Regions from separate parts of the Limosilactobacillus panis genome, predicted to be linked through region 2. Evidence: predicted binding sites of a transcription regulator. Region 2 holds the regulator's gene; the other holds the start of a gene.
The links. The regulator NrdR, encoded in region 2, represses ribonucleotide reductase genes. The targets are predictions, from matches to a motif close to ACACNATATATNGTGT.
Positions count from the first base shown of each region.

Region 1: nrdH (glutaredoxin-like protein NrdH) is a predicted target of NrdR. The motif match lies at 2,874-2,889, and genes of this name have one in related genera.

Region 1 is NZ_CP081855.1:556,122-571,173, forward strand. It holds gene nrdF (class 1b ribonucleoside-diphosphate reductase subunit beta) at 1-187, opposite strand, end outside; gene nrdE (class 1b ribonucleoside-diphosphate reductase subunit alpha) at 277-2,448, opposite strand; gene nrdH (glutaredoxin-like protein NrdH) at 2,543-2,764, opposite strand; gene tadA (tRNA adenosine(34) deaminase TadA) at 2,996-3,496, shown strand; RNA gene ffs (signal recognition particle sRNA small type) at 3,538-3,624, shown strand; gene dnaX (DNA polymerase III subunit gamma/tau) at 3,793-5,598, shown strand; gene KZE55_RS02565 (YbaB/EbfC family nucleoid-associated protein) at 5,619-5,927, shown strand; gene recR (recombination mediator RecR) at 5,932-6,531, shown strand; gene KZE55_RS02575 (YaaL family protein) at 6,536-6,784, shown strand; gene tmk (dTMP kinase) at 6,802-7,443, shown strand; gene KZE55_RS02585 (cyclic-di-AMP receptor) at 7,466-7,789, shown strand; gene holB (DNA polymerase III subunit delta') at 7,803-8,816, shown strand; gene KZE55_RS02595 (initiation control protein YabA) at 8,830-9,183, shown strand; gene rsmI (16S rRNA (cytidine(1402)-2'-O)-methyltransferase) at 9,195-10,067, shown strand; gene KZE55_RS02605 (acyl-[acyl-carrier-protein] thioesterase) at 10,070-10,840, shown strand; gene KZE55_RS02610 (hypothetical protein) at 10,996-12,507, shown strand; gene KZE55_RS02615 (RNA degradosome polyphosphate kinase) at 12,510-14,765, shown strand; gene KZE55_RS02620 (Ppx/GppA family phosphatase) at 14,749-15,052, shown strand, end outside.
Region 2 is NZ_CP081855.1:1,396,019-1,411,070, forward strand. It holds ribosomal protein L20 leader region at 1-38, opposite strand, end outside; gene dnaI (primosomal protein DnaI) at 85-1,026, opposite strand; gene KZE55_RS06790 (DnaD domain protein) at 1,026-2,393, opposite strand; gene nrdR (transcriptional regulator NrdR) at 2,405-2,878, opposite strand; gene coaE (dephospho-CoA kinase) at 2,922-3,521, opposite strand; gene mutM (bifunctional DNA-formamidopyrimidine glycosylase/DNA-(apurinic or apyrimidinic site) lyase) at 3,518-4,357, opposite strand; gene polA (DNA polymerase I) at 4,372-7,029, opposite strand; gene KZE55_RS06815 (IS1182 family transposase) at 7,274-8,884, shown strand; gene KZE55_RS06820 (Bax inhibitor-1/YccA family protein) at 8,968-9,681, opposite strand; gene murC (UDP-N-acetylmuramate--L-alanine ligase) at 9,756-11,063, opposite strand; gene ytpR (YtpR family tRNA-binding protein) at 11,198-11,845, opposite strand; gene KZE55_RS06835 (thioredoxin family protein) at 11,959-12,279, opposite strand; gene KZE55_RS06840 (PepSY domain-containing protein) at 12,429-12,767, shown strand; gene trmB (tRNA (guanosine(46)-N7)-methyltransferase TrmB) at 12,813-13,454, opposite strand; gene KZE55_RS06850 (ABC transporter permease) at 13,456-14,664, opposite strand; gene KZE55_RS06855 (ABC transporter ATP-binding protein) at 14,657-15,052, opposite strand, start outside.

The DNA of each region.
Region 1 (15,052 bases), 840 kb from region 2:
CAACAGTCCAGCGGTGGTCATCATCTAGTGCCCGCCAGTCGTCCATATCGTTGGAAACGGGGATCCGAGTATCAAGCCAGAACTGCTCTGTCAGCTTCTCCCAGGTTGCCTTGTCAATCATGTCGGAAACTTTATTCCAATTGATTGCCTTATATTTGCTTAATGGTTTAAATTCTTCAAGTTTCATTTAACTAGCCGTTCTCCTTAATCAAGAATATTAATCGCCCTATAATTCGTGTAATAGCAATAAAATTGTAGCAGTCTCTTTATTGAAAATCAAATAACACAACTTTCACATTGGTTAGCACCAATTTCATCATTGTCATCCGTAAATGTTCGGATATAGTAAATCGACTTGATACCATGCTGATATGCATAGTGACGAAGAATATTCAGGTCACGGGTGGTCATCTTATTGGTGCGCCCGTTTTTCCATTCGTATAGGCCGTCTGGAATCGTCGACCGCATGAAGAGGGTCAATGACATTGACTGGTCGACGTGTTGCTGGGCAGCAGCGTAAGTGTCAATTACCTTCCGCATGTCGATGTCGTAGGCTGACTGGTAGTATGGCATTGTATCGTTAGACAGGTACGGTGCGGGGTAGTAGATTTTCCCAATCATCTTCTCTTGCCGTTCCTCGACTCGGTTGATGATTGGTGTCAGACTGGCAGTTGAATCGTTAATATAAGAAGTCGAACCGTTTGGCGCAACGGCGAGCCGGTATTCGTTGTAGAGGCCGTCTTTTTTAACGTCTTCCTTGAGCTTTTCCCAGTCCTTGATTCCTGGAATAAAGATGCCCTTAAATAGCTCCTTAACAACGTCGGACTGGGGACCCCAATCTTTTGAAGTATACTTGGCAAAGTATGAGCCATCCGCATAGGTACTCTTGTCAAAATTGTGGAAAGTTTCTTGCCGTTCGCGTGCGATCTCGTTAGAGGCAACGAGTGACCAGTAGTTCAATAGCATGAAGTAGACCCCCGTAAACTCAATTGCGACGGGGCTGCCGTATTGAATATGGTGCTTAGCCAGGTAACTGTGTAGACCCATAGCGCCTAAGCCGACAGAGTGGGCGAGGGCGTTCCCCCGCTTGATGCTCGGCACAACGTCGAGGTTTTCAACGTCACTGATATGGGTTAAACCGCGCATCATTGCCCGGACCGACCGCCCAAAGTTGGGGCTTTCCATCATGTTGGCAATGTTAGTGGACCCCAAGTTACAGCTAATATCCGTCCCCAACTTTTCGTAAGATTGGTCATCAGCGACTTTTGAAGGAACCTGAACTTGAGCAATCTCCGAGCATAGGTTACTCATTACAATCTTACCGTCAATTGGGTTGTCGCGGTTCTCCGTATCGATGTTGATAATGTACGGGTATCCAGATTCCTGCTGGAGCTTGCTAATTTCGTCTTCCAGATCGCGGGCGTTGAGTTTCTTCTTATGAATCTCATCGTTTGCAACCATGTTATCGTATTCCTTGGTAATGTCGACGTAAGAGAAGGGAACACCGTAAACCCGTTCCACATCATATGGACTAAAGAGGTACATATCCTCGTCCTTTTCAACCAGTTCATAGAACTTATCGGGAACGGTGACCCCTAACGAAAGGGTCTTCAGCCGAATCTTTTCGTCGGCGTTTTCTTTCTTGGCACCGAGAAAAGCGATGATGTCAGGGTGGAAGACGCTCAGGTAGACGACACCGGCACCTTGCCGCTGGCCGAGCTGGTTAGAATATGAGAAACTATCTTCCAGGAGCTTCATAACCGGAACAACTCCGCTTGCTGCCCCCTTGATCTTTTTGATTGGGGCTCCTGCCTCACGGAGATTACTGAGGTTGATGCCGACCCCACCACCGATCTTAGAAAGCTGAAGGGCCGAATTGATGGTCCGACCAATCGTATTCATGTCATCGGTACTTTGAATGGCAAAACAGGAGACAAATTCCCCCCGGCGTTTCCGCCCAACGTTCAAAAAGGTAGGGGTAGCTGGTTGGTAGCGCTGGTGGATGATTTCATCAGCAAGGTCCATGGCTAAGTCTTCATCCCCATCGGCAAGGTATAAAGCGTTCATGGCAACCCGGTCAATGTAGTTTTCCAAGTAATATTCCTTGTCGTTGGTCCGCATGGCATATTGCGCATAGAATTTATAAGCAGCCATGAAGGAGTGGAAGTGGAAGCCCTGGTCCTTTAGGTAGGTGTACAGTTTTTCGATGAAGGAAAAACTATATTTATCCATAAAGCCTTCTTCGATGTAGTCGTTTTCTTCCAGCCATTCAAAACGTTCCTTTAATGAAGAGAAGTGCTTGGTGTTAGGCTTGACATTACTATTGATGAAGTCTTGCAGAGCTTCTTGATCCTTGTCTAGTTGGATTTTACCGTCACGGGGGATGTTAACCTCGTTGTTGAGGTCGTAATATTTAACTTTAGTGATGTCGATGTCAGATAAAGCCATGGTTAAAACTCACTTTCCTGTCTTATTTTATTCAAAATTAAACCAGGCTAACAGTCGTTTGGCGAATGCAGCCTGGTAAAAATAACGTCGTCGATTATGCTAACTGTTGGAGCCGGTCCGGTCGGAAACCAGAAAAGGCGTTGCCGTTTGGTAGTTTTACGACTGGCGTTGCCATGAAGCCAGCGGCTTTTAACCGGTCGATGTATTCCGGCTGCTCATCAATGTTGTGCTCAACGAAGTTAATCTTGTGTTGCCGTAAGAACTTCTTGGTCATCTTGCATTGAATGCAGTTATTCTTTGAGAAAATTGTAATCATAATGGTGCCTCCCAGAGAATTGTTTCGTAGTTGATGTTATTAAGTATAGCCGGAAATAATGAAAAATCAATCTAAAAATACCATATATCGAGTCGTACTTGATGGTGAAACACAATATATGGTAATAATAATGGGGAGCAAAGACTGTGAAACTTTTTTGGCTATTTAATCGCTAGATAAACTTTATCAAACTAATTAGTAATTATACACTGAATCAGAAGGATGGAGAAGATGGCAGAAGAAAAAACGAAAAAAGAATATATGCGAATGGCAATTGCGGAAGCCCACCAGGCGGCATTACTTAATGAGGTGCCAATTGGGGCCGTCATCGTTCATGACGGTAAAGTGATTGGTCGGGGGCACAACATGCGCGAACGATTCCAAGATGTGACTTATCACGCGGAAATGCTGGCGATTAACGAAGCATGCACTTTCTTGCACAGCTGGCGACTTGAAGACTGTGACCTTTACGTTACCCTAGAACCATGCATTATGTGTAGCGGGGCCATACTCAATGCGCGGATAAAAAAACTTTATTACGGTGCCCAGGATCCAAAGGCGGGGGCTGTGGATAGTCTTTACCACCTTCTCAATGATTCTCGGCTGAACCACCAGGTCAACGTCGAAAGCGGCCTCTTGAAAACGGAATGTGGGCAAATGCTCAAGGACTTCTTCCGGGTAATTCGTAAACGCCGCAAGGCAGCTCGTAAAAAACGTCGGGTAAAAGACTAGCAATTATCGCTGATTTAGTGTAATATACTATATGCCGAAAGGCCTTAGAGCAAGGACGTGCTTACGAACCGTGTCAGGTCCGGAAGGAAGCAGCACTAAGTTTGTTGCATCCTGTGCTCTAAGTTTGAATGATAATTAGCTGAGGCTGGGAAACTTTTCCAGCTTCTTTTTATTCTGGGTCGGTAACTAATGAATTTTAGGGCGGGCCTTTTTTTGATAGTCCAATGAAGCAGAAAGCTAGTATAATATTAAAGTAATGTTTTAGACTTTGTACCATATAGAAAGGAAGCCCCGTGATGAGTTATCAAGCACTGTACCGGGTTTGGCGTCCACAGCGCTTTGATGAGTTGGTGGGTCAGCAGGTGGTCACGCAAACCCTTAAAAATGCCATTATTACTCACCAGATCAGCCACGCTTATCTGTTTGCCGGACCGCGGGGAACTGGGAAGACGTCTGCCGCAAAAATTTTTGCTAAGGCGGTTAATTGTCACCACCTAAAGGACGGTGAGCCCTGCAACAAATGTGACATCTGTAAGGCGATTACGAATGGTCAACTCAACGATGTGATTGAAATCGATGCTGCCTCTAATAACGGGGTTGAGGAGATCCGTGACATTCGTGATAAGGCTAACTACGCCCCTACCCAGGCGGACTATAAAGTATACATTATTGATGAAGTCCACATGCTGTCCACCGGGGCATTCAATGCCCTACTTAAGACCCTGGAAGAGCCACCAGCAAACGTGATCTTTATTTTGGCAACAACTGAGCCCCACAAGATTCCTTTAACCATTATTTCTCGGGTTCAGCGCTTCGACTTCCGGCGGATTTCCGCGCAGGATGCGTTTAACCGGATGAAGTATATCCTGGACCAAAAGCAGGTTGACTACGAAGAAAAAGCCTTGTGGGTGATTGCTAATGCAGCTGAAGGCGGGATGCGGGATGCGCTTAGCATTCTGGACCAGGTTCTTTCGTTCAGCGATAACCAGGTTAAGCTAGATGACGCCTTGGTTGTTACCGGGAGTGTTACTAAACAGCTTTTAGAAAAATACTTTTTTGAAGTCAGTGCTCATGAGAGCGCGGCTGCTTTAGATACGATGAAGGATATCCTTGGTCAAGGGAAGGACGGCCAACGCTTTATTGAAGACCTAATCTCTTTTATCCGGGACATCCTTCTCTACCAAGAATCGCCCAAACTTATCATGGTCGAAAGTACCGGCCTTAAAGACGAAGACTTCCAGAAAATGAGTGCAGCCGCCTCCGCAACGGCCCTTTACCAGATGATTGACGAACTGAATGGCATCCAAGAGGAGATGCGGTTTACCACCCACCCGGATGTTTACTTGGAGGTCTTGACGGTTAAACTCGCCCAGGTTGGTGTTCAGAGTGTTGTCCAGCAGCCCCAGTCAGTACAAACGACTGGTGGGCCGTCTACAGGCGACCACGCTGATAAGCAAGTTATTTCCCAGCTTCAGGATGAAGTTTCCCAGCTCCAGACAACGGTCAAGAAGTTGCAGAGTGAGTTAAATACTAAGGGGACGCTTGCTACGCAAACGGCCCCCCGGCAACCGCGGGTTCAGCAGCACAATGTTGAGGTCAAACTCAGTGCAATCAACCCCGTTTTGGGAAAGGCCACCCGCCGGGACCTGGTTGAGATTCAAGGTCTGTGGCAAGAGCTATTGTCAAAGCTCAGTGTTCCCCAACGGTCGTTGCTACACGTCTCAAAGCCAGTGGCGGCAAGCAAGGACGGGGTAATTGTTGCCTTTGACTACGCCTTCCTTTTCCAACAGGCGATGGATGATGAGGCCCTGTTAACGAGTATGGAACAAGCTCTCCAAGAGCTTACCGGTGAAAAACGCCAGGTAGTGTTTGTCCCTAAAGACAAGTGGCCAGCAATTCGGCGGGAATACATTAAGGAACATGGCCTCGATAAACGAGGGCCAGTAGCCCCGGCCAAGCAGGATACTACTCCTAGCGCAGCGTCAGAAGCACCATCGGCGGCTCAAACGGCACCAAGTGATGCGCGACCGACGTCAGCGGACCCGGTAGCGAAGGCCCAACAGCTATTTGGCGAAGATATTGTTAAAGTAGAAGATAATTAATAGTAAAGGATGATGTAATTATGATGCGCGGAATGAACATGCAACAAATGATGAAGCAAGCTAAGGCCATGCAAAAGAAAATGATGGCGGAGCACGAAGAACTGGCTAAGCAAGAATTTGTTGGTAAGGCTCCGGACGACATGGTGACGGCCACCTTCAATGGTGATAAGCAACTCCTCGACTTGAAAATTAACAAGGAAGCGGTTGATCCAGACGACATCGATATGCTGCAGGACCTGGTAGTCGCTGCTGTTAATGATGGGATGAAGAAGGTTGACGCCGCTACCCAACAAAAGCTAGGTAAGTACACACGTGGTATGGGGATGTAACTAAATGCAGTACCCAGAACCACTAGCAAAACTGATTGAAAGTTACACTAAGCTTCCTGGTATTGGGCAAAAGACAGCTACCCGCCTGGCATTTTACACACTGGGGATGGAAGAAGATGACGTTACCGACTTCGCTAAGTCCTTGTTGGCAGCCAAGCGTGACCTGCATGATTGCAGCATCTGTGGCAACATTACGGAAGACGATCCCTGCCCAATCTGCCGGGACAAGACCCGTGACCGCACTAAAATCCTCGTAGTTGAGCAGTCACAGGACGTGATGGCGATGGAGCGGATGCATGAGTACCATGGCTTGTACCATGTCTTGCACGGGGTAATTTCCCCGGTTGAGGGTACCGGACCCGAGGATATTAATGTTGCAAACTTAATCAAGCGCCTGCAAAAAAACGAAGAGGTTAAGGAAGTTATTATTGCAACCAACGCCTCCTCAGACGGCGAACTAACGGCTGGCTACTTGGCAAAACTAATTAAGCCCGCTAAAATCAAAGTTACCCGCCTAGCCCACGGCTTGTCAGTAGGCGCGGATATTGATTATGCAGACGAAATGACCCTTTTCAAGGCAGTTCAAGGACGAACGGAGATGTAAGAGAGTGCTATTTGGTCGCCAGAAAAATCGGGTTGCCCAGCTGCGCAACCAGCGTTTACTAAACGCTATCTATGACACAAAGACCAGTTGGGATCATGCTAAGGAAACTGAGCGGGCGGTCTATGAGGCCAACGTTAACAGTGAGCTCCGTGACCGCACTAAGATTGCTGAGCAAAAATATCTATACCTTTATAAGATTGCTCGAAAGTATAAAGTCCATGGTCAACTCAACCACGGTGTCATTAGTCGCTAGGAGCAGGTGAAAATAAAATGCAAGGAAAGTTCATATCTTTTGAAGGCCCGGATGGCGCGGGGAAAACAAGTGTTCTTCGCCAGATTCAAGCGGACCTGGAGGACCAGCTGGGAAAAGAGCGGGTTGTGTATACCCGGGAACCAGGTGGAGACCATATTTCTGAACAGATTCGCCAGCTCCTATTTGATTCTTCTAATGGCGACATGGATGGGCGGACAGAGGCCCTCCTGTTTGCTGCCAGCCGACGTCAGCACGTTATTGCGGAGATCTTACCAGACTTAAAGGCTGACAAGGTGATCCTTTGTGATCGCTACGTTGATAGTTCAGTTGCTTACCAGGGAGCTGGCCGGCAGCTGGGTGAAAAGGAGATTTGGCAGTTAAACCAGTTTGCAATTGATGGGGTAATGCCGGAACTCACGGTTTACCTCGACATCGAATCGGAAATTGGCCTGCGGCGGATTGCAGAGCACCGTTCAGACCAAGTTAACCGCCTCGATAAGGAAAAGTTGGCCTTTCACCAGGCGGTTCGTCAGGCCTACCTCCGGCTGTACCACAATGATTCGGACCGCATTAAGCTAGTTGATGCCAGTCAACCACTTGACCAGGTAATTAGCGATGTACGGCAGGTTATCCACAGGCGTTATCCCGACCTATTTTAGGAAGATTTAAGGAGTGATTACTATGAAGATGATTATTGCCATTGTGCAATCCAAGGACAGCAATCGCTTACGAAAAGCATTTAATAAGGCTGAAATTCAGGTGACTCAGCTATCAACGACGGGGGGCTTCTTGCGTGAAGGGAACGCCACCTTCTTGATTGGGGTCAAGGATGAAAAGGTCCAACAAGTGCTTGACATCATTAAGAAAAATGCTGAGTCACGGGAGCAATACGTCACTTCCCAGATGCACATTGATGTCGAGGGCGGTTCAGCCTTTCCCGTTAATGTCCGCATCGGTGGTGCCACTGTTTTCGTGATGCCGGTGGAACAGTTTCTTAAGTTTTAAGTAGGTGGTATTGGTGAACGCAGCGGAGGTAACCCGGGCAGAGCAACTCCAGCCAGTTTTGATTAGTCAGCTCAAACGGGTAATCAAAAATAAAGAATTAGCGCACGCTTACTTGCTAGTGGGGCCGAGTGGCTCCGGCAAGGAAACGGTGGCCCGCTGGCTTGCGTTGCGGCTATTTTGCCTGTACCCGGTTGACGGGGAACCCGACGGCACCTGTCCGGAGTGCCAGCGAATTTTGAGTGAAAACCATCCTGATATTGTCCTTGCCCAGGCTGAAGGGCGGCAGATCAAGGTTGACACCATCCGACGCCTGAAAAGTGAGTTTACCAAGAGTGCAATGGAGGGTAACAAGAAACTCTTCATTATTAAGGATGCCGAGAAGATGACCACGAGTGCAGCTAACAGCCTGTTAAAGTTTATCGAAGAGCCGGGCCCTGGAATCTACATCCTAATGTTGACGACCAACAAGAGCGCCATCTTGCCGACAATTCAGTCGCGGACCCAGGTACTCGAAATGGCTCCACTGAACCGGCAGGAGTTGTTAAGTGCCCTTCAAAAACAGGGGGTAACGGAGAAAAAGGCCCGGATTGCAATTGGCCTAACAGACTCGGTAACGACGGTGGTGGACTGGTGCCAGGATGGTTGGTTCGACCAGGCCGTTGCCGGAATTCTCCAGTGGTACCACCAGGTTAGCCAGGGAAAGATGATGGCCTTTGTCGGCGTGCAGACGGACCTGGTCAAGCTCGGGGCCCATAATCGGGACCACCAGCTCGTTTTACTTGACCTGGCAGCCCTGATTTGGCGGGATACGCTCCTGGCAGCAAACGGAATTAAAGACCAGGAGCGCTTTCACTTTGTCGAGGAACTGACGGCGATTAAGTCCGTGGGACAGCACTATCCGATGACCGCCCTGTTGACGGTTAGCCAGTTAACCCTCGCCACCAGACACTACTTAGAGCAAAATATCAGCTTTCAAAATATTTTTGAAGAATTGACGATTCGCATTGTCCAGACATTGACAGATTAATGGAGGCGCGATCATGAACGGTGATCAGCAGCGAAACAGCATTTATGATAGTTTAGGGAAATTCAGCAACCAGCTGGCTGAGATGACGAGCGAATTGGCGGATTTGACAAAGCAACTAAACAACGTCTTGGCCCAAAATGCGGAACTAACGATTGAGAATGACCACCTTCAACAGGCAATCAAAAAGCTCCGTGACCAGCGAGGAGAACAGCAGTTGTCGACGGGACGGCGAACGCTCAATGAACTATACCACCAGGGCTTCCACGTTTGCCGGAAGCACTTTGGTGAACGGCTTGCCCCGCACGAGAGCTGCATTTTCTGTGACGAGGCGATTTTCAGTGGAATCAATGATCAACAGAAGCAATAAGGGGTAAGTGGATGCAACAAATTAGTAGTTTTCAAAATAATGACACGGGACGGCTTTATTTGGTGCCAACACCGATTGGTAATCTTGATGACATGACCTTTCGGGCGGTTAAAACCTTGCGGGATGCTGACCTAATTGCGGCTGAAGATACGCGTCATACCCAGCTGCTGCTCAACCACTTTGAAATCAATACAAAGGAGATTAGCTTTCACGAGCATAATACGGAACAGCGAATTCCAGAATTGATTAATAAGCTCAAAAATGGGATGACTATCGCTCAGTGCAGTGATGCAGGGATGCCATCCATTTCTGACCCGGGCAGGGAACTGGTTGCGGCCGCAGTTAAAGCAGGAATTCCGGTAGTACCGCTCCCCGGTGCTAATGCCGGTCTAACTGCTTTGATTGCCTCGGGCTTGACTCCACAGCCCTTTTACTTCTATGGTTTTTTGCAACGGAAGCACCAGCAGCAGGTGACCGAATTGCAGGCGATGGTTAACCGACCGGAAACGCTGATTTTTTACGAGGCACCCCACCGGCTAAAGAAGACCCTTGCCACCCTGGTGGAGGTGTTGGGGGGCGACCGGCAGGCAGTTCTTGCGCGGGAACTCACTAAGCGCTACGAGGAATTTAGCCGGGGGTCACTGGGGGAATTGAAGGACTACTTTACCGAGCACAGTCCGCGCGGTGAGTTCGTGGTTTTAGTTGCCGGGAATCCGCATCCTAAAGAGAGCCCTCAGCCGGCCAATGAATTATCCCCCCTGGAACAAGTTGACCGGGAAATCGTGAAGGGCCTGTCGACTAACGCGGCAATCAAGCTGGTCGCTAAACGCAACGGCCTTAATCGTCAGCAGCTTTACCGTCAGTACCATCATATTGGAGAATAATTGTGACAGAACTTCAACAGACCGCAAATTGCTATGAAATACTACACCAACTCAAGTACTACGAATGTACTGACACTGGTCACCCCAGCCTAAGCATGCTGATGAGCATGATGACGACGGTTTCGGATGCCCATTCCATCTTCAGGGGACTTGATCGCCAGAAGGTTGAACAGAGCGGGGGCGCCTGGGTGGTAATCTCGTATGAGGGACATTTAAGCGCCAACCAGCCGCGCTATGGTGATCAGGTAATTCTGGGGACCCGGGCAATGGCTAGTAACGCTTTCTTTGCTCTGCGGGAGTTTTGGATGGATGACCTGCACCACCATCACTACGCCCATATCAAGGCCCTCTTTGTAATGATGAATCTGCAAAAGCGGCGTTTGATGAAAATTCCGGATGAACTACTGGCGCCGTTTGAATCACCAGTCCAAAAACGGCTGGATAAGCCCAAGAAGCCGGGCAAGCTCCCCCGAGAGTTCACCAGTCAACAGTACCGAGTGCGGTATTACGATATTGACGTTAACCATCACGTCAATAACGCCCGCTATTTTGATTGGTTGACGGATCCGTTGGGAGCAGAGTTTTTGCGCCATCACCAGCCGGTTGCCTTTACCATCCAGTACCAGAACGAGGTCCAGGAAAATGCCACGGTGGAAAGTCGCTTGGCCCTCATTCAAGATGACAGTGCAGTGACATCCCGACATGAAATTTGGTCCGGTGGTGAGTGCTGCACCAGTGCTGAAATTACATGGGCACCCGTGAATAATGGTTAGTAAACAGACCTTCATGGTTTAGAGTGAACCACGAAGGTCTTTTTCTGTTTAAATTATTAATAGACAGTCAACCGGTAATTAGTAGAATAAACAAACTTTGGCGAACGCAACTTATGGGCTATAATTAAATTAGTAAGAAGCGGAGGAGGGCTAAAGTGAAACAATCGTTAATTGCCGTGATTTATCTGGAGCCTGACCGGGTAAGTCTACGAATACTAGAGTTACCAAAGTTAAGAATAGTTAATAATGTCGAATCAGGTGAACTGGTAGTTGGGACCAACCGGGTAGCCAACTACGTCGAAAACATGGCCGCCATCGTCAACAATATCGATGGCTTCAAGCAGCAGATCAAGGATTACCAAGTGAAGAAAGTTTCTTTCTATGGCGCCCTGGAAGACCTTGATAAGGTAACGGCCCGTTACGTTGCTGACCAGCTGGAGGTGCGGACCGGACTGGAGATCACCTGGTTGAACAATAACCAACTGATGGCCCAGTCGATGAGCTGTGTTGTTAACCACCTGTCTGAATTTAAGAACCTCAGTAAGCACTGCCTCTACCTGGTAAGCCTGGGCCTGGATTCATTGAGTCTGGCCTTTTTCCACCACGGAAACTTTGAGACCCTGTGGGAACTAGACCTTGGTGGGGCCCAAATCAGCCGTCTGGTTGACCGTCTTCGGCAGACGACGACCAACCCCCAGGAAATCATCCAAGACTATATCAGTAGTAAGCTTGGCTATATTGCCCCCGAGCTGATTCAAAAGAAGAAGACGACCTTGTTAATTCAAAACGCCCCTGTCTTGGGTAAACGCTACGTTAGCCGGGGGAGCCACCTGGGTGAGATTCCGTTGGACCTGTTTGACAAGGCTGATGAACCGGTTGATCTTCTGGCACCATCGAAGGGCTTCTGGAGTGGCCTGGCAGTAGAGAATTACCGGAAGAACCTGCTCGTGCCGAACTACATGGTGATTGCGCGGGCAGCGCAGTTGATTCACCCCCAGAAGGCTTACGTTACGAATATTTCGGTGATGGACGGCTTGACCAATGGAATTGCTGTCAATAACGACCAGTCCCGCCAGCAGGTTCAGACGATGATTAGGACGTCAGCCGACAACCTGGCACAACGCTACGGGGTCGACACGGCGCACCAACACTTCGTGACCCACTTTGCCCTGCAGTTCTTTGACCAACTGCGGCCAATTCACCGCTTGGGTAACCACGAGCGCCTCCTGCTGGAGATTGCTTGCAAGGTTGACGATATTGGAAACTTCATTAACCAGCGGAGTCACTACCGCCACTCAGCATATATTCTCCAAGCCAACCCGTGGATCGGTCTTTCTGACGATGATAACCAAATCATTGCGGAGGTGGCTCGCTACCATAGTGCCGAGTCGCCAACCGTTTTCCAGCCCCACTACCGCCGGCTTGATGATGATATCCAGCTAACGGTTGCTAAGTTGGCTGCAATCTTACGGGTAGTGGATTCTTTAGACGATTCCCGCCAACAGAAGATTAAGAAGATCAGCCTAAAGCTGACGGATGACGGCCGGTTAAAAATTAAGGCAACCGCTAACGATGACCTGGTTTTGGAGAAGTGGTCATTTAGTACAAAGGCCAAGCTCTTTACTGATGTTTATGGAATTAAACCGGTACTGATTGAGAGGGGATAATGATGTACAAAGACTTTTATAAACCAGAAAACTATGTAAACCGTGAATTAAGTTGGATTGACTTCAATGGTCGGGTCCTGGGTGAAGCCACCGACATGAGTAACCCCCTGCTGGAACGGGCTAATTTCTTGGGGATTACCCAGAGTAATGTTGACGAATTCTTCATGGTCCGGGTGGCCTCACTCCACAAGCTGGCCGCGGCCAACGTCACAACGACCGATGCGTCCGGCCTGACTCCCGAAGAGCAGTTGAATGCGGTCAACAAGAAGGAACACCGGATGGTGAAGGAACGTTACGAAATCTATAACCAGCAGGTGATTCCCCAGCTGGCTGGGCAGAATATTAATATTTTGCACATTAATGACCTCGATGAAAAGCAGTACGAATTCATCAAGCGTTACTTTAATGACGAACTGATGCCGGTCTTAACGCCGATGGCTGACGACAGTTCCCGGCCGTTTCCGTTTATTTCAAATAGTTCCTTGAACATTGCCATCAGCTTGCGGCGGGACCCCGCTAGCCAACAACACCATGGCCACGAAACCCTGGAAGGAGACCAGGAAGTCGACCGGCCCCAGGCTGAGCCTCACGATGACCGGAAGGAAGCCGACATTAAGTTTGCGACGGTCCGTGTTCCTGAAATCTACAAGCGCTTAGTGCGTTTACCAGGTGAAAATAACTTCATCTTGATTGATGAACTAATCAAGGAGTTCTTAAAACAGCTCTTCCCTGGTTACCAAATTCTGGCAACCGCAACTTACCGGGTCATGCGGGACATGGACCTCGATGTCGCAGAAGAAGATACCTCAGACCTGTTGCGGGCGGTCAAGCACCAGCTTCGGGAAAGAGAACACGGCCAGGTCATGCGGCTAGAAGTGGAACACGATATTGATTCCTGGCTGGAAGACCAGCTGATTGATAACCTCCACGTCAGTGAGCGGTCAATTTACCGGGTTAACGGTCCGGTTGACCTGACTTTCTTGAAGAAGTTATCGGGAATGGTGGACGGTCATGATGACCTCCGCTACAAACCGTTCAAATCCTACCTGAACCCAGCATTAGATATGGAACACAACATCTTTGCGGCTATCCGTAAACGTGATTACCTTGTTCAACACCCCTATGATAACTTCGCGGCCGTGGTTAACTTTATCCACCAGGCGGCGGTTGATCCAGCTGCCTTGGCCATTAAGATGACCCTTTACCGGGTTTCTGGTAACTCACCAATCATTAAGTACCTGGGGATGGCTGCCCAGCAGGGAAAGCAGGTTACGGTCCTGGTTGAAGTCAAGGCCCGGTTCGATGAACAGAATAATGTTCGTTGGGCCCAACGGCTAGAACAAATGGGTTGTCACGTTATTTACGGCCTGGTCGGGCTCAAGACCCACTGTAAGGTTGCCCTTGTGATCCGGCGCGACGAAGACGGCCTCCGTCGTTATATGCATTTGGGTACTGGGAACTATAACGACGTTACAGCCCATTTTTACACCGATATGGGAATGTTCACCTGTGACCACGAACTCGGGGTCGATATGACCAACCTCTTTAACATGTTGTCAGGATTTGCCCGGCCGCCGTACTTCTACCAGTTGCGGGTTTCCCCAGACGGGATTCGGGAATTTATTAACCAGAAGATTGACGAACAGATTACCGTTGCCAAGTCTGGTAATCCAGCATTAATCCGAATGAAGATGAATTCATTATCCGATAAGCAGATTATTGCCCACCTTTACGATGCCGCTGCCAACGGAGTCAAGATTCAGTTGATTGTCCGCGGAATTACCTGCCTGCGCAACGACCTCCCCGAGCTGCACGGTAACATTGAGGTCCACTCAATCGTTGGTCGTTTCCTGGAACACTCCCGGATTTATTACTTCGAGAGTAACGGTCACCAGGAGATTTACCTGGCAAGTGCAGATATGATGACCCGAAATCTTAATCGGCGGGTTGAAGAACTCTTTCCAGTCCGACAAGATGATACCAAGACCCGGGCAATTCACATCTTGGAAACAATGTGGAAGGATAATGTGAAGGCGCGAGTTCTGGTGGGTGATCACTACGAACGGATTGACCGAAAAGAGGCAGCACCATTCTGTTCACAGGACTACTTTGTAAAAGAAGCGGTCAGCTTAAATAAGGAAGAAGCCAATAAGGAGAAAGCCAAGCGGCACTTTCCAACTGTTTTTGAGACACTTTCGAAACATGTTCCATCATTGCACCTGAAAGGAAAGGGGGATGCCAATGGCAAGGAAGAATAACCTCGCCGTAATCGACTTGGGTTCTAACTCCGTCCGCTTGAAAATCAGCGAACTAATGGAGGATGGGTCCGCAGTCACTAAGCAGTACCTCAAGCGTTACGTCCGCCTGTCATCACAGATGGGGCCGGAAAAGGTGTTGAAGCCTGAACCGGTAGAACGGACAATTGCCGCCTTAAAAGAGTTTCGGATTGTTTGTAATGACTACCCAAACGCACGGATTGTGGCGGTGGCGACGGCGGCGGTCCGTCAAGCCAAGAATCAGCAGGAATTTCTCGACCGGGTCAAGA
Region 2 (15,052 bases):
ATCACCTAGGCGAGAAGCGGGTGCTTCTGCTTTTTCTTTCAACGTTTATTAGAATAACGAATCTCTTCTTAAATGTCAAGGTAATTATCCTTTATTCCGCAGATTCTGACCGGTCATCGGTAGTTCGCGGGAAAGAAACTTAATCCGTTCCATAATTCTCTGGGCCTTTAGGGGCTCACGGTCACCCTGGGTATCAATCGCCAGGTGGTTGGTTGCTAACTCATCCATTGAAAAGTTAGAGCTAAAAAAGGTGGGTAGTTCTTCTTGCATCCGATACTCAAGGATGATGCCCAAAACATCATCTCTGACCCACTTGCTCATCGCATCGGCCCCGATATCATCAAGCATCAGGATCGGTGCCTTCTTGACTGCCGCCAGCTTTTCGCTGGTGTTATTACTTTTAATTGAGTTCCGCATCTCAACCGCAAAGCTCGGGAAATGCATCATAGTCGTGGCCACACCCTTCGTCTTAGCAAGTTCGTTTGCAATTGCCCCTAACAGGTAGGTCTTACCAACCCCAAAATTACCGTAAAGATACAGGGCGGGCTGAAAGTGTCCCGGCTGGTAGCTCTCTGTAAAGTCAACCGCCGCCTTCAAGGCCGCGGTCCGAGTTGCCGTGGCGTGTTGTTCGTCAATGTAAAAATCGTCCAGGGAAGCCCGCTGAATAAACTTCGGCATATTGATTGACTGAACCAGCCGTTTAATATGGCGCTGGCGTTCCTGTTTCATCAGTTGCTTAGTAGGAACATAGGTCACGTCAATCTGACCGGAGTTCAAAATTAGTTGGGGAGAATAGCCCGGGGCCACGGTGGCTTCACCCCGTTGGCGGAGTTGCTTTTCGTGGTAGAACTCGTACAGTTTCGACTGGCCACTTCGTATCATTTCTTTGGTAATTTGGTCATGGTTGGCGCTAAGGAAGGATTGAACGTCGTGATCCGCCATCACCTTTTTCATCAGCTCAGCAATGTTGGTGTTAATGTTCTTTCCCCGCATGATTCCCTGGAGTGATTCATTTAAGGACTTCATTATTGGTCACCACCCTTTTTTCCTTTCCGTTTGGCGAGCATGGCCTGCACTTCTTTTAGCGCCTCAGGGGACGCCTTCTTATTTAACTGCTGTGTATCCGTCTTGCTCCATTCCGGCATCTGTTCTTCAACCTTCGGCCGGCGGTAAGCAAAACGGCCCTTGGACGTCGCGCGTTGCTTTCCCCGCTGCTCTTGGAAGTTTTTTAACTCCTGAAGGGCCCCTGGGGCATCCTTAACCCCCGCCTTAATCCAACTATTGGCAATTGCGTCAACAAAGCTGGCCTTCAGGTTAGCATTGTCAAGGTCGGCAATGATGTACCAGGAAAGAATGTTAATGACTGTTGAATCAAGCTTAACATCATTAACCAGGTGGGTTAGGATATGGCGTTCATTTGCACTTACAAAGCCACCGGTCTGTTCCTTCAAGCCCTGGAGAAATTCAACCGGTGCATAATCGGCCGCACTTTGTAAAAGCTGGCGATCTTTGGCCGTGAGCTTAACCGCTGGATTAGCGGACTGGCTGCTAGCCGTTGGGGGCGCCTGATAGCCAGCCTGCCGGTAGTGACTAGCAACAACCCGTTTAAATTTTGCCGGGTTAAAATGGTTATCCGCTAAGTCAACTGCCTGAAGGACCAGCTTGGCCATCGTTGGTTCATCAATCCCATACAATTGGTGCTCAACTTCAATTAACTGGCGGGCTTGGCTTAAGTCTTTCTTCATCACCGGCTGTTTTTTGATCAGCCGGAAAAGCGTTGGCCAGTCAAAGTCACTTTGTCCAACCTGGAGCTGTGGTCGCTGTTCAACGGTAGTCTGCTTACGAACATTCTTAATCGTTGTGGGAGTTTTGACTAGCGAATTGTTGGCCACGTGGAACTCATCGAGGAAGTGGTGACTAACGTTTTCCAACGACGGCGAAGAGGCCAGCTGGTAGCGCTGGGCTTCTTTGACCAACTGCTTAAAGTGACCATCCCCAACTGCTTCAAGAAGGAGAACACTAAGGAGGTCATCCTCAATAAATGCTGCCGGTGTAAGGGTCGCCTGTAGTTGATAGACAAAAAAAGGCCCTTGGCTATCCTTCCCCCGATAGGTTTGGACCATCCCCACCGCTTCTAAACGGTGCAGGGCTGTTGCAAGCTGGGAAATTCCCGCATTTAATTGGCGGATAATGTTTGCCTGTAAGCGACGATCTGCTAAGGTGGGCTGGGAAATTAATTGAGCACGGAGAGCATAAAAAAGGCCAAAAGCCGTTGGCCCCAATACCGGTTGATAAAAGCTGGTAAAGACCCGGTCGTTAAAGTTGACAAAATCGGTGGCAGCAGTGACCAAGAATCCCGCTTGCGGGTTAAATTCCTCTTCCTGCGCAGTCATTGCCACTCCTCCTACTTCTTTTCACCCTTGTGCTCGTCCTTTACCATCGTCTCTAGTTCGCTCATAAAGGCATCAACGTCTTTGAACTGCCGGTAAACACTGGCAAAGCGGATGTAGGCGACCTCGTCAACACCCTTCAATTCGTTCATGACGTACTTACCAATCAGCTGGCTAGAAATTTCGTTCTCACCCAGGCTCCGGACCTTATTTTCCACCTTATCGGTCATCTTGGTCAGCCGCTCCATACTGATTGGCCGCTTCTCTGCTGACCGCACGATTCCGTTGAGAATCTTTTGTCGACTGAACTCCTGGCGTGTACCGTCCTTCTTAATAACCAAGAGGGGGGTCTGCTCGTAGCGTTCAAAAGTGGTAAAGCGAAAGCCACAGTGGATACATTCCCGACGCCGGCGTATAAAGGTACCATCCTCACTGGGCCGGCTATCAACAACTCGTGATCCGTTACGGTGACAATGTGGACACTTCATGCGCTTTCCTCCTTAATTGCTTTAATACTTTATTTTACCATAATCACTCTGCCCTAAGGTAGTCCACTACCTTAGCGACCTGTCGTCGCAGCTCATCCAGGGAGCCATCATTATTGATCACCACATCTGCCTGGCGAACCTTTTTTGCCAGTGGCCACTGGGCGGCAATCCGTTGTTCAGCCACCGGCTTTGAGTAGCCGTTGCGCGATATTAGGCGGTGAACTTGGCGGTCATGACTGACCGAAACAACAACAATCAGGTCACATTCCTGGTCGTAGCCCTGTTCAAACAGGAGGGGGGCATCCAGGATCACGAATGGGATGTCTTGCTTTTTAAAAGCGGCTAGCTGGTCCATGATTGTCTCCCGAATCAAGGGTTGCATAATCGTGTTTAGTTGGTGACGAACGCCGGCATCACTAAAGGCCATTTTGCCAAGGACCTTCCGGTTTAAATGGCAATCCGGCGTTAAAATCCCCCGTCCAAACTGATCCACCAGCTCGGTTAAGCCTAACTGACCAGGTCGTTGAAGGCAGTGGGCAACTTGGTCCGCATCGACAATCGGCAGGCCCACCTGACTGAGCATTTGACTGACGGTCGATTTGCCACTCGCAATTCCACCGGTCAATCCCACTACTTTGGTCATTTCTTTACCTCCACGAACGGTTGACAGTGCGGACAGAAGGTCGTACCCCGTTGGGCAACCTTGATTTTGATCATCTTTGTTCCACACCGGGGGCAGCGATCACCAGCATGTCCATAGGCGTTCAATTGTTTCTGAAAGGCCCCGGCATCTCCAAGGGCGTTGGTAAAGCTATGGACGGTCGTACCCTTGTACTTTGTCGCCGTCGCCAGTTCCTTGATGATGTTGTCATGAAGGGCCTTCACCTTAGCCGGTGGAATTGTATTAGCCGCTTGTTCCGGATTGATTTTACTCATCCACAGGACCTCATCGGCATAAATATTACCTAGTCCAGCGACGTGGCGTTGGCTCAGCAGGAAAGGTTTGATCTTTCCCCGGCTACGCGCCAGCTCGTTTTGGAAAAAGTCGAGGTGAAAGGCCGCGGCCGTTGGTTCCGGCCCAATCGTCTTTAACCCCCCGACCTGGTTCTCTTCGCCAGTTTTAACTAGGGTCATCCGGCCAAACTTCCGGGTATCATGGTAGCAAAGTTCGCTCCCGTCAGTAAATTGAAAGACAACGTGGGTGTGTTTATCAATTGGCCCCCCAATCGGTTGGTTGAAGTACTTACCCTCCATCCGCAAATGGGAAATCATCGTTAGGCTATTCGTAAAGCGGAACAGGAGGTACTTCCCCCGCCGGTCAACGTCGGTAATCGTTTGGCCAACCAACGCCTGGCGAAACTTTTCGACATCATTTGTAATTGTCTTGCCGTAGTAAACATCAATTGCTTGGATTTTCCGTCCCTTTGCGATCTTTAATAAGCCGCGGCGGACGGTTTCAACTTCTGGTAATTCCGGCATTTTATTGCCCCCCCTTACTTAAGGTCGTACCAAGTGTCGCCGACCTTACTATCAACCTTTAACGGCACATCCAAGTCCACAGCTGAGTCCATTACCTGCGGTACCAGCTTCTTCAAAACCGGAATCTCTTCTTGCGGCGCTTCAAAGACCAATTCATCATGGATCTGGAGAAGCATCTTAGCCTTAAGCTGACGCTGATCAAGCTCTCTTTGCATCCGAATCATCGCAATTTTAATGATGTCAGCCGCACTACCCTGAATTGGCGTGTTCATTGCCGTCCGTTCCGCAAATGACCGCCGGTTAAAACTCTTCGCGTGGATGTCCGGTAGGTAACGACGTCGGTGCGTAATGGTCTCCACATAACCGTGCTCCCGGGCAAAGGCGATTGTATTATCAATGTAGTCCTTAACACCAGGGAACTCCTTGAAGTAATTCTGGATGAACTCGTGGGCCTGCGCCCGACTAACGTGAATCCGCTGGGCAAGACCATAGTCACTGATACCATAGACAATGCCGAAGTTAACGGCCTTGGCCCGCCGCCGCATGTTGCGGTCAATTTCAGCACCCGACCCTAGGTGGAAGATTCGCCGGGCCGTACTTGCGTGAATATCCTCACCGTTTCTAAAGTCTTCCTGGAGATTCTTATCCCCAGTAATGTGGGCTAGGACCCGTAATTCAACCTGGGAGTAGTCAGACGAGAAGATTTGCCAGCCGGTATGGCTAGGCACGAAGGCCTGCCGAATCAACCGCCCTTCCGGCAGACGAACAGGGATATTTTGCAGGTTCGGGTCAACGGACGAGAGCCGCCCTGTCTGCGTCAGGGTCTGAAGGTAACGAGTATGGATTTTCTGGTCGCTGGAGTGAATAACTTTCAAAAGGCCGGTAATGTAAGTTGACTGTAACTTAGCAATCTGCCGGTATTCCAGGATTTGTTCAACAATTGGGGCCCGGTCAGCCAGTTTCTCCAAAACGTCCACGGCCGTTGAGTACCCCGTCTTGGTCTTCTTGATAACTGGTAACTTCAGTTTTTCAAAGAGAATATGGCCCAGCTGCTTAGTGGAATTGATATTAAACTCCTCGCCGGCCTCTTCGTAAATGCCGCTTTCAATGTCAGCTAACCGTTCCTTAAGCTTACTGCCCATGTTTTTAAGGGTTTGGGCATCAACGTGGACACCGGTAATCTCCATTTTTGCCAGAACCCTGGTCAGTGGTAACTCAATGTCGGTATAGAGCGGGGTCTGCTTATTTTGATTAAGTTTTGTAAAGAGAGGCGCTTTCAGATCATTAATTGCCCGGACTTTCTGGACAAGGTGGGTAAAAAAGGTCTCATCGTCATCGGGGATGGCCCGCTTAGCACCCTTGCCGTATACCTCTTCATCGGTACGAACATCATGGTAATCATGTTCCAAGGCCACCTGACCAAGATCGTTACTGTTATCATTAGTATTAAGTAGGTAGGAAGCAAGCAGGAGGTCAAAGTCGACCGCCGCCAGTTCGATGCCGAGCCTATGCAAACCAACAATATGTGCCTTGGCATTAAAGACGTTCTTGTGAATCGTTGTTGACTCCAGGAGCTTCTTCAATGGGCCCTGTTTAAGCAACTCGGCGTCCCGACTGACAAACCAGTGACTGCCATCCCCCAGGGCAAAGCCAGCAAATGGTGACAGGTGGTAGTTAGCTTCTGGCATTTCGAGGTAGAAGCTGACCTCACCACTCAGTTGGTTAAGCTCGCTAAGGTTATCGGCCGTTAATTCGGTATAGGTAACTGGCTTAACCTGGTCTTCCCCCTCTTCGGGGGCAACGTTCATCTTAGCCAGGAAGGACTTAAAGCCCATCTGCTGGTAAAAGTCAATTAATTCTTCCGTCTGCTCACCCTCGTATTTCAGGTCCTTCAGACTGATCTCTAAAGGCGCGTCCCGGAGAATCGTTGCTAAGGTCTTGCATTGACGGGCAACATCTTCATCCTCAATCAGGTGTTCCTTCATCTTGCTCTTCTTCAGGTCGTCAATGTGGTCATAGAGGTTTTCAACCGAGCCGAACTGCTTTACCAGCTTGATGGCAGTCTTTTCACCAACCTTAGTGACGCCGGGGTAATTATCCGAAGTATCCCCCATCAGGGCCTTCATATCGATAATCTGCTTAGGAGTGATGCCAAGTTTTTCCTCCACGTGAGTCGGTGTGTAGTGTTCAGTATCCGTAACCCCCTTATGAGTGACGGCAACCGTGGTATGGTCACTTGCCAATTGGGTAAGGTCACGGTCCCCAGTGACCACTAGCGTCTTGTAACCAGCGTCGTCAGCTTCCTTAGCAAGGGTCCCGATGATATCGTCAGCTTCGTAGTTCTTTAATTCATAGCTATGGAGCCCACTGACCTTTACCAACTGGTGGACATAGGGTAACTGTTCCATCAGCTCTTCTGGTGTCTTGTTCCGTCCCCCCTTGTAATCGGCATACATTTTGGCCCGGAAGGTCTTCTTGCCGGCATCAAAAGCCACCAGGGCAGCGTCCGGGTGGAAGTTATCAAGGACGTGGTCCAACATTAATTTAAAGCCGTAGATTGCTGCGGTGTGCAGACCGTCCTTATTAGTAAACTTATCGATTTGGTTGTGCATTGCAAAGAATGCCCGAAAAACAATACTATTTCCATCAATCAGTAATAATTGTTTGGCCATGTAGTTATTCGCTCCGTTCCTTTTTTTCTACTAACTAATTGTACCAAAGATTAGGGGTTATCGTTAACGTCATGCTGGTGTTCATCCGCTGATTAAAGAAAAGAGGCTGGGAAAAAACTCCTAGTCCAAAGCAAAAACCGGATGATGAATTTTTTGAACAATTCATCATCCGGTTTTTATGTACACAGGAAATCGTTCCTGATATGATGTAATTACCACAAAACAACCCAAAGGAGCGATTTTCATGTATCAAAATTATACCATAGGACAAACCGAATTCGTACTAAGCTATAACTATGATTTACCACAAAATCATATTGCGCGGCTAATTAGTGATTTTGTCGACTCGATTCCACAAAATGTGCTATTAGAAGATTCAGGAGCGGCTACCGGCCGCCCTTCATCGCATCCAGCAATTATGCTTAAGATTCTCTTGTTTGCCTACGCACGTCAAACTTATTCTGGAAGAAAGATTGAAATGATGTTGGATGAGAACCTGCCAATGCGTTGGTTAGCTCATGATTATGCTTATAGCTACCATACCATTAATAACTTTCGACGCAGTCAGCACGCTAGTAAGCTAATTAAACATGCCTTTGTTTACTTTACCATGGCTTTGAAAGATCACGGACTAATTCAAAATGATGCAGTTTTTATCGATGGGACCAAGGTAGAAGCCGATGCCAATAAATATTCATTTACTTGGCGACGGGCAGTTGAAAAGTATCACGCTAAGTTAAGAGAAAAGACGAGTAAGCTTTATGAGGAACTAGTAGAAAAACAAGTGGTGCAAGAAATGGCACCCGAGCTGGTTACTTCTGCCGAAGGCATGGAAGTAATGGAACAAGAACTTGCGGAGAAAATCACTAAGTTAGATGAAGAGATTAAGCAAGAACCAAAAATCATCAAAGGTGGTTCAGTTAGAAAACGGCGCCGTCGTTTTCTAAAAAAACTTCGCCATCAATTAAGCAACGACCTAATTCCGCGTGCCAAAAAGTATGAACGTGCCGAAGATATCTTCCAAGGTCGTAATAGCTATTCCAAGACTGATCATGATGCGACTTTTATGTGTATGAAGGAAGATCCGATGATGAATCGGGAGTTAAAGCCCGGCTATAACCTGCAAATCGCTACACATAAGCAATTTGTCCTTGATTACGGGCTCTTTTCAAATCCAACTGACACCAGGACCTTAGTGCCATTCCTTACCCAGTTTCATGCTTTAGATTTCTTTAAGCATATCGTTGCCGATGCCGGTTATGGTAGTGAGTACAATTACACAATGATTCTTGATCAGTTTGAAAAGCAGCCTGTTATTCCATACACAACTTATCAAAAGGAACAGAAACATAAATTTAAAAACGATCCAACTAAATCACAAAATTGGCAGTATAATGCCGAAGATGATTACTACATCGATCATTTAGGAGTTCGCTTTAGCTTTTATCGGTATAGTAGGCGAACCGATAAATATGGTTTCGAACGTGATTTCAAACTCTACCGAGCGGATAAGCACCAACTGTCAGAACAATTGGATGAGTTGGCAAAAACACCAAGTGGTCGGCAACGCTATATGCAGGTTAACCCAACGTGGAATTATTACAAGGCTAAAGTAAAAGCAACCCTCTCAAGTGACGAAGGCAAGGCAATTTATCGTCGACGAAAGTTCGACGTTGAGCCAGTCTTTGGTCACATGAAGAGGGATTTTGGCATACGCCGAACTCATCTACGCGGACAACGGGCTGTGGAAAATGACATTGGGCTAGCCTTGATGGCATTAAATCTAACGAAATTTGGTCAATCAATTAGTCGATTGGCGACTAATTTTATAAATAATTTAAAATCCGGACTATGATTTTTGAATCGATCAAAAATTATAGTCCGGATTTTACTGTTAGAGAACCAAGAATTAATAGTTAATTCCCAGCCTCTTTTTCTTTAATCTCGGTCACTCATTCCAAAAATTTGTAGGAACGAAATGAAGAGGTTAATAAAGTCTAAATATAACTGTAAAGCACCGATAATTGCCAGTCCCGCGACTGAATTAGCGGTACTGTAATTAAGGTAAATCTGCTTCATCTTTTGGGCATCCCATGCGGTCAGGACCACAAAGATAATTACCGCAATGAACGAGAAAATATAAGTAATTGCCGGGCTCTTCAGGAACATGTTGATTAGGTAGGCAATGAAGAGTGCTACCAGGGCTGCTAGGGCTTGGGAGCCAAACTTACTGAGGTCTCGCTTGGTAACCGTCCCGTAGATTGTCATCGTCGCAAAGACTGCTGCAGACGACACAAAGGCCGCCGCAATGTTCGTCCCGGTATAGGCTCCGGCAATCAGTGCAAACTCAACCCCGTAGATGATGGCCACCACCATTAGCATGATGAAGCTCCCCACCGGGTTCCGGGTGGCACTAAAGCTGATACCCATTGTTAAGGCGAATGGCAATAACAGGATTAACCAGACCATCCCTGGGTGGACCCCAAAGTAGCCCATTACCGCATTCCGGAAAGTCGTCATTGTCTGCCACGCACTAAGCGCAGAAACAAGAACGGCTAATGTCATATATCCGTACATTCGGGTCAGGAATGTATTTAAACCAGCCTGGTCTGCAACAACACGCCGGCCAGAATCGCCAGGAAAGTTATTCATTCTTATTCCTCCTCAAGTTATTTATCGGTACTGTTAAGAATAACATACCGCAGCGGTGAAAGGAGCAAGGATGCTTAATTGTTAAGCAATTCTTTGAATTTATCCTCGTACTTCTCAATATCCCCAGCACCCATAAAAATCACCACGGCATCGTGGTACTGGCACAACTTGTCGATTGAGTCCATATCAATTCCTTCGCTATTCGGAATCTTGGCTTCCAAGTCTTCACTCGAAACGCTACCGCTCTTTTCCCGAATGGAAGCAAAGATTGGGGTCACGTAGACCTTATCAGCACGCGAGAGGGTCTTAGCAAAGTCATCGATGTAAGCCGCCAGCCGCGAGTAAGTGTGGGGTTGGAAAACCGCCACAACCTGCTTGTCAGGGAACTTTTGCCGGGCCGCATCGATTGTTGCCTTGATCTCGTTCGGGTGGTGGGCATAGTCATCAATCAGCTTATCCCCGGCCACGTCTGTTTCACTAAAGCGCCGCTTAACTCCACGGAAGTTAGCCAGTTCCTTCTTGATTTGGTCCATGTCGACATGTTCCATGTAGGCAACGGCCAGGACAGCCAAGCTATTTAAGATACTATGTTCACCATAAAGGTGGATGGTGAAGGTTCCTAGCTTTTGGTCTTTAAAGTAGGCATCGTAGGTAGATCCAGCCGGCGTCCGCTTGATATTTTCTGCCCGGAAGTCATCCTTTTCACCTGTCCCGTAATAGTAGACGGGAACGTCAACGTCCAGCTTCCGCAGGTTAGCGTCGTCACCCCAAGCAAAGATAGCCTTCTTAACCTGCCGACCGTAAGTTTCAAATGATGCCCGCACATCGTCAATATCCTTAAAGTAGTCCGGGTGGTCGAAGTCAATGTTTGTCATGATGGCGTAGTCTGGGTGGTATGCCAAGAAATGGTCACGGTACTCGTCCGCTTCAAAGACGAAGAAACGGTCGCCAGCACTCCCCTTGCCAACCCCATCACCAATGAGGTAGCTAGTTGGCTCAACCGCCGCTAAAACGTGGGATAACAGTGCCGTGGTACTGGTCTTCCCGTGGGCCCCAGCAATCCCGATGCTGGTGTGGTTGACAACCTCGTTTTCAACTGCTTCCGGATAGGTCAAGATTGGTAGACTCATCTTCTTCGCCTGCCGGACTTCTGGATGGTCATCAGAAAAGGCATTCCCCTTGATCACCGTCATTCCCGCCTCCAAGTTGGCCGGGTCAAAAGGCAAGATCTTGATTCCTGCCTTTAGCAACGGGCCCTGGGTGAACGTTTCTTTTTCAATGTCCGATCCTAATACCGTGTTGCCCTTGTCGTGAAGAATCCGGGCCAAAGAAGCCATCCCGGTCCCCTTAATACCAATAAAATAATAAGTCTTCGTTTCCATCATTAATTTCCTTTCTGACTAGCAGGGAAAAAGGGGCCTAAAAAGCACCCCGCCTGCTAAGCAAACTACCTTTTGTCCCCTAAATCATATAACATTCCTGCTTTTAAGCAATAGTGATTTAACAATTTTGATAATTATTTAGCGGGGAAGAAGGTGTCAGCCTTAGCAAAGTCGACAGCTTCACCAACTTCTTGCCAGTCATCAGGAATAATCCACAGGCCCTTCTTGTCGGGAGCATTCTTCATCCGTAATTCACGGAAGCCGCAAAGCATCCCGTCACTTTCTACCCCCATGAGGGCCCCTGGCCAAATAATCTTACCATCAGGCATCATTGCACCGGGCCGCGCAACAACTACCTTAATACCTGTCTTAACATTTGGTGACCCGCAAACAATCTGGACGGTTTGGTCAGCACCGATCCGGGTCTTAGTAACTTTCAAGTGGTCGGACTTCGGGTGGTCCTTTAATTCTTCAACATATCCCACCACAAACTTTGGGTCGTGGTCCGCGGCAATCTCTGCATCAAAGCCAGCAGCATGAATCTGCTCGTTCAACTTGGCAACCGCTTCATCGCTTAAGAAGACCTGGCCATTTTGTCCCTTTAGTTCTGGTAAAACCTGGCTTGCGTTCATAAAGTTGTAGCCAAGCAACTGCTGGTCCTTAGCCGTGGTAATTTGGGCAACGCCTTTGTTGACCTTGCTTACCTGTGCACCATTATCTGGCGCCGTGATCGTTACTAAAATATCGCCCATTTCGCTGGGATTATAACTCGCAATTAGCATCGAATGTTCCTTTCTTAAATAACTGATTCCCGCCTAAAATAAAAAGAGCGCAACTACAGCGCCCACTTTTATTAATTTGTTCAAGCGGGTCGGATTGACTTGCGCTTTATATTTTACTTCAATTTACGCAAAAAATCTTCCACTTGTTGCTTGGTTTTTCGATCTTTATTGACAAAACGGCCAATTTCTTTACCATCCGCGTAGGCAACAAAGCTGGGGATACCAAAAATATTTAGTTCCGCCGCCAGGTCAATGTTTTCGTCCCGATCAACTTGTAGGAAGGTGAATTCCGAAAAATCCTTTTCAATCTCGGGCATTGCCGGTTTGATAAAACGGCAGTCCGGGCACCAGCCAGCCGTAAAGAATAGAACATACTTCCCTTTCGCCAGCTTCTGTTGTAATTGGTCTTCTTTCATAACGGGTAAATTTTCCATTCGACCATCCCTTTCCTGATATTTGCTTTTTACTATATCACATTCTCAGCTTATTAAAAATAAGTTGCACTTTTGGACTTATTTGAAGAAAATGTTACAATAAGTTAATATTAATCGCTAGTGAATAAAATTATAAAGGAAGCAATCCAATGAACGATTCAAACAACACGCTTAATCCATGGTTAATTCCGGTGACGCTTGGTGCCTCTGGGGTGGCTGGCTTCGTGGCTGGTAAGTTATTTGGCAAACGACCTATTTCGGCCAACCGGGCACTCAAGCTAATTCGCCATGATTTTGCCCGCGAAGGGACCATCACCGGTAGCTGGATTGACCACCGCCGCGTCCCCTTCCAACGCTACGCCGTTAAGACTAGCGCCTACCGGGGCGGATTGACGCGGCTAGAAGACAATGAACCCGTCAACTACGAGTTCCGGGTGGATGCCTACACCGGCAGCCTGCTGGAACTCAAGCGGTTGGCAGACGATTAAATTAAAATTCCCCAGCAAGGTCAAAATACCTACTGGGGAATTTTTTTAAGCAAAGTGGGCAGTCAGTTTGTAAATTGGTTGTCCCTTGGCCGCAAATCTTTGCTCGTATTCGGTTTCAACGTTGTGCTCATTTTCATCACTGTTGTGGAGGTCGAGCCAGACCCCATCAAACTTCATCCCATAGTTATTCATGCTCTCCAGGGAGAATTCAAAGAAGCCCATATTATCCGTCTTCAGCTCGATGGTCCCCTGCTCTTTCAAGATAGTTTGGTAACCATCCAGGAAGGTGTGGTAGGTCAACCGCCGCTTGGCGTGACGCTTCTTAGGCCAAGGGTCGGAGAAGTTTAAATACATCCGGTCAATTTCGTGGGGTTCAAAGTAGTTAGTGATATCTGAACCATCCCCGCAGACCAGCTGAAGGTTGGGCAGGTCTTCTGTAAGGGCCTTCTTCAGGGCAATCGCTGCGACCGTCTCCTGAATTTCCAGGCCGATGAAGTTGACCTCTGGGTGGGCCTTGGCCATTCCGATGATGAACTGGCCCTTTCCCATCCCCACTTCCAGGTGAATTGGCTGGAGCTTTTCAAAGCGTTCTTGCCACTTCCCCTTCACTTCTTCAGCATTCGTCACCATTTTCTCTGGGTGGGCCGCTATTAACGGTGCTGCCCATTTTTTATGTTTTACACGCATATTAATATTCCTCGCTCAGTTTTTTCATTCGTAGTTTAAAGTAAAAGTGGGTTAAAAAGGCAAGCTCGATGCCCGCTAAGACAAGGTTGGTCAAGAACTGCCCCCAGTCAACCCGGAGGCCAATGCTGGCAATAACGATCAGCCCCGATTCAATCAGGGTCACCCGGGCTAACAGATACTGGAAGTCCGCCACCCGCTCATTTTTGGTAACCGGGTACAGGTGGGTAAAAACATTCCCGTCGTACTGGTCAAAGAGCGGCATTAACTGGGTGGCAATTAAGTAGATGAATAACAGGGCCATAACCGTATTCAACCAGTGAACCGGAATCAAGAAGGTGAGGACCATCCCCAAGACAGTCAACCGACTGACAATTCCACTAATCTCGGTGTTACGGACAAAGCCCCGGGCGTAGATGTACGACCAGGGATGCTTGCCAACCGTCAGCCACTTGATCAGGCCCGTTGCCCACTTCCGTCGTTTGACATTCCCCTGGACACTTGGGACGTCGGTAAAGAGGTTAAAGAAGCGGTAGACGCTGTACATCCGGTCCTCTTCCATCTTGATAGCCGCCCGCCAATCAACCATCAAATCACGGTATACCAACCGCATTGCTAGGTCTACGACGATTGCCACGATAAGACCCACCGTGGGGGTCACCAGCCAGGTTGCTAAGGCCGCTAGGGCGGGGTTAACCCAGTACTCTGCCCGGGTCCGCCACTGAAAACGCGCCCACCGCATACTAATTGACTTACGGGCGGTAAATAGCCAGTCATCCTTACTGACCATCGCGGTCAAAAAGATGAAGACAATGTCAACCGTCGATAACTTTTCGGTCGTCATGGCAAACGGTAGGGCCACGAAGGTCCCCGCAATGGTAATCAGCTCACCCAGAAGCAGACTGTAAAAAAAGGCCTTTTTGAGGTAGGCCTCCATTGCCGTTACCTGGGGTAAAAGGAATACCGGGTCGGGCCGCTTCAAAAGGGTTGCCAAGCGACCGAACTGGGCAATTGCGACAAACCAGATCACCAGTAGCCAGCGACTCCACCACAAGTGGGGACCCAGGGTTGGTAGCCACTGCCCATAACCGTAGGCCAGCGCGCCGAAGAGGAAGAAGAGGGCGATTACGAAGTGGTCATTAAATACTAGCCGCCAATACTTTAACAGCATCATAAAGTGGCGCTGGCGCCGCGTTGCAAATAAGTTATTCATTTTGCTCATCCCTTGCTAAGCCAAGATAGATCTCATCAAGTGACTCGTCCGGCCGGTCAGCCTGTGCCCGCAGCTCGGCCAGGGTTCCGTGGGCCTTGACCTGGCCGTTAGCAAGCAGGACGAAGCGGTCACAGTACCGCTGTGCCGTGTCCAAAACGTGGGTCGACATCAAAACCGCAACCCCCGCCGCCCTCTTTTCGGCAATCAGATTTAACAGGTCATGAACGGCCAGCGGATCCAGGCCGTAAAATGGTTCATCCACGATCAGCAGCTTGGCATCCGTCATGAACGCGCAGCAGATCATCACCTTCTGCTTCATCCCCTTAGAGAAGTTTGCCGGGAACCAGTCCAGCTTGTTCTCAAGCCGGAAAGTCTTCAGCAGCTTGTT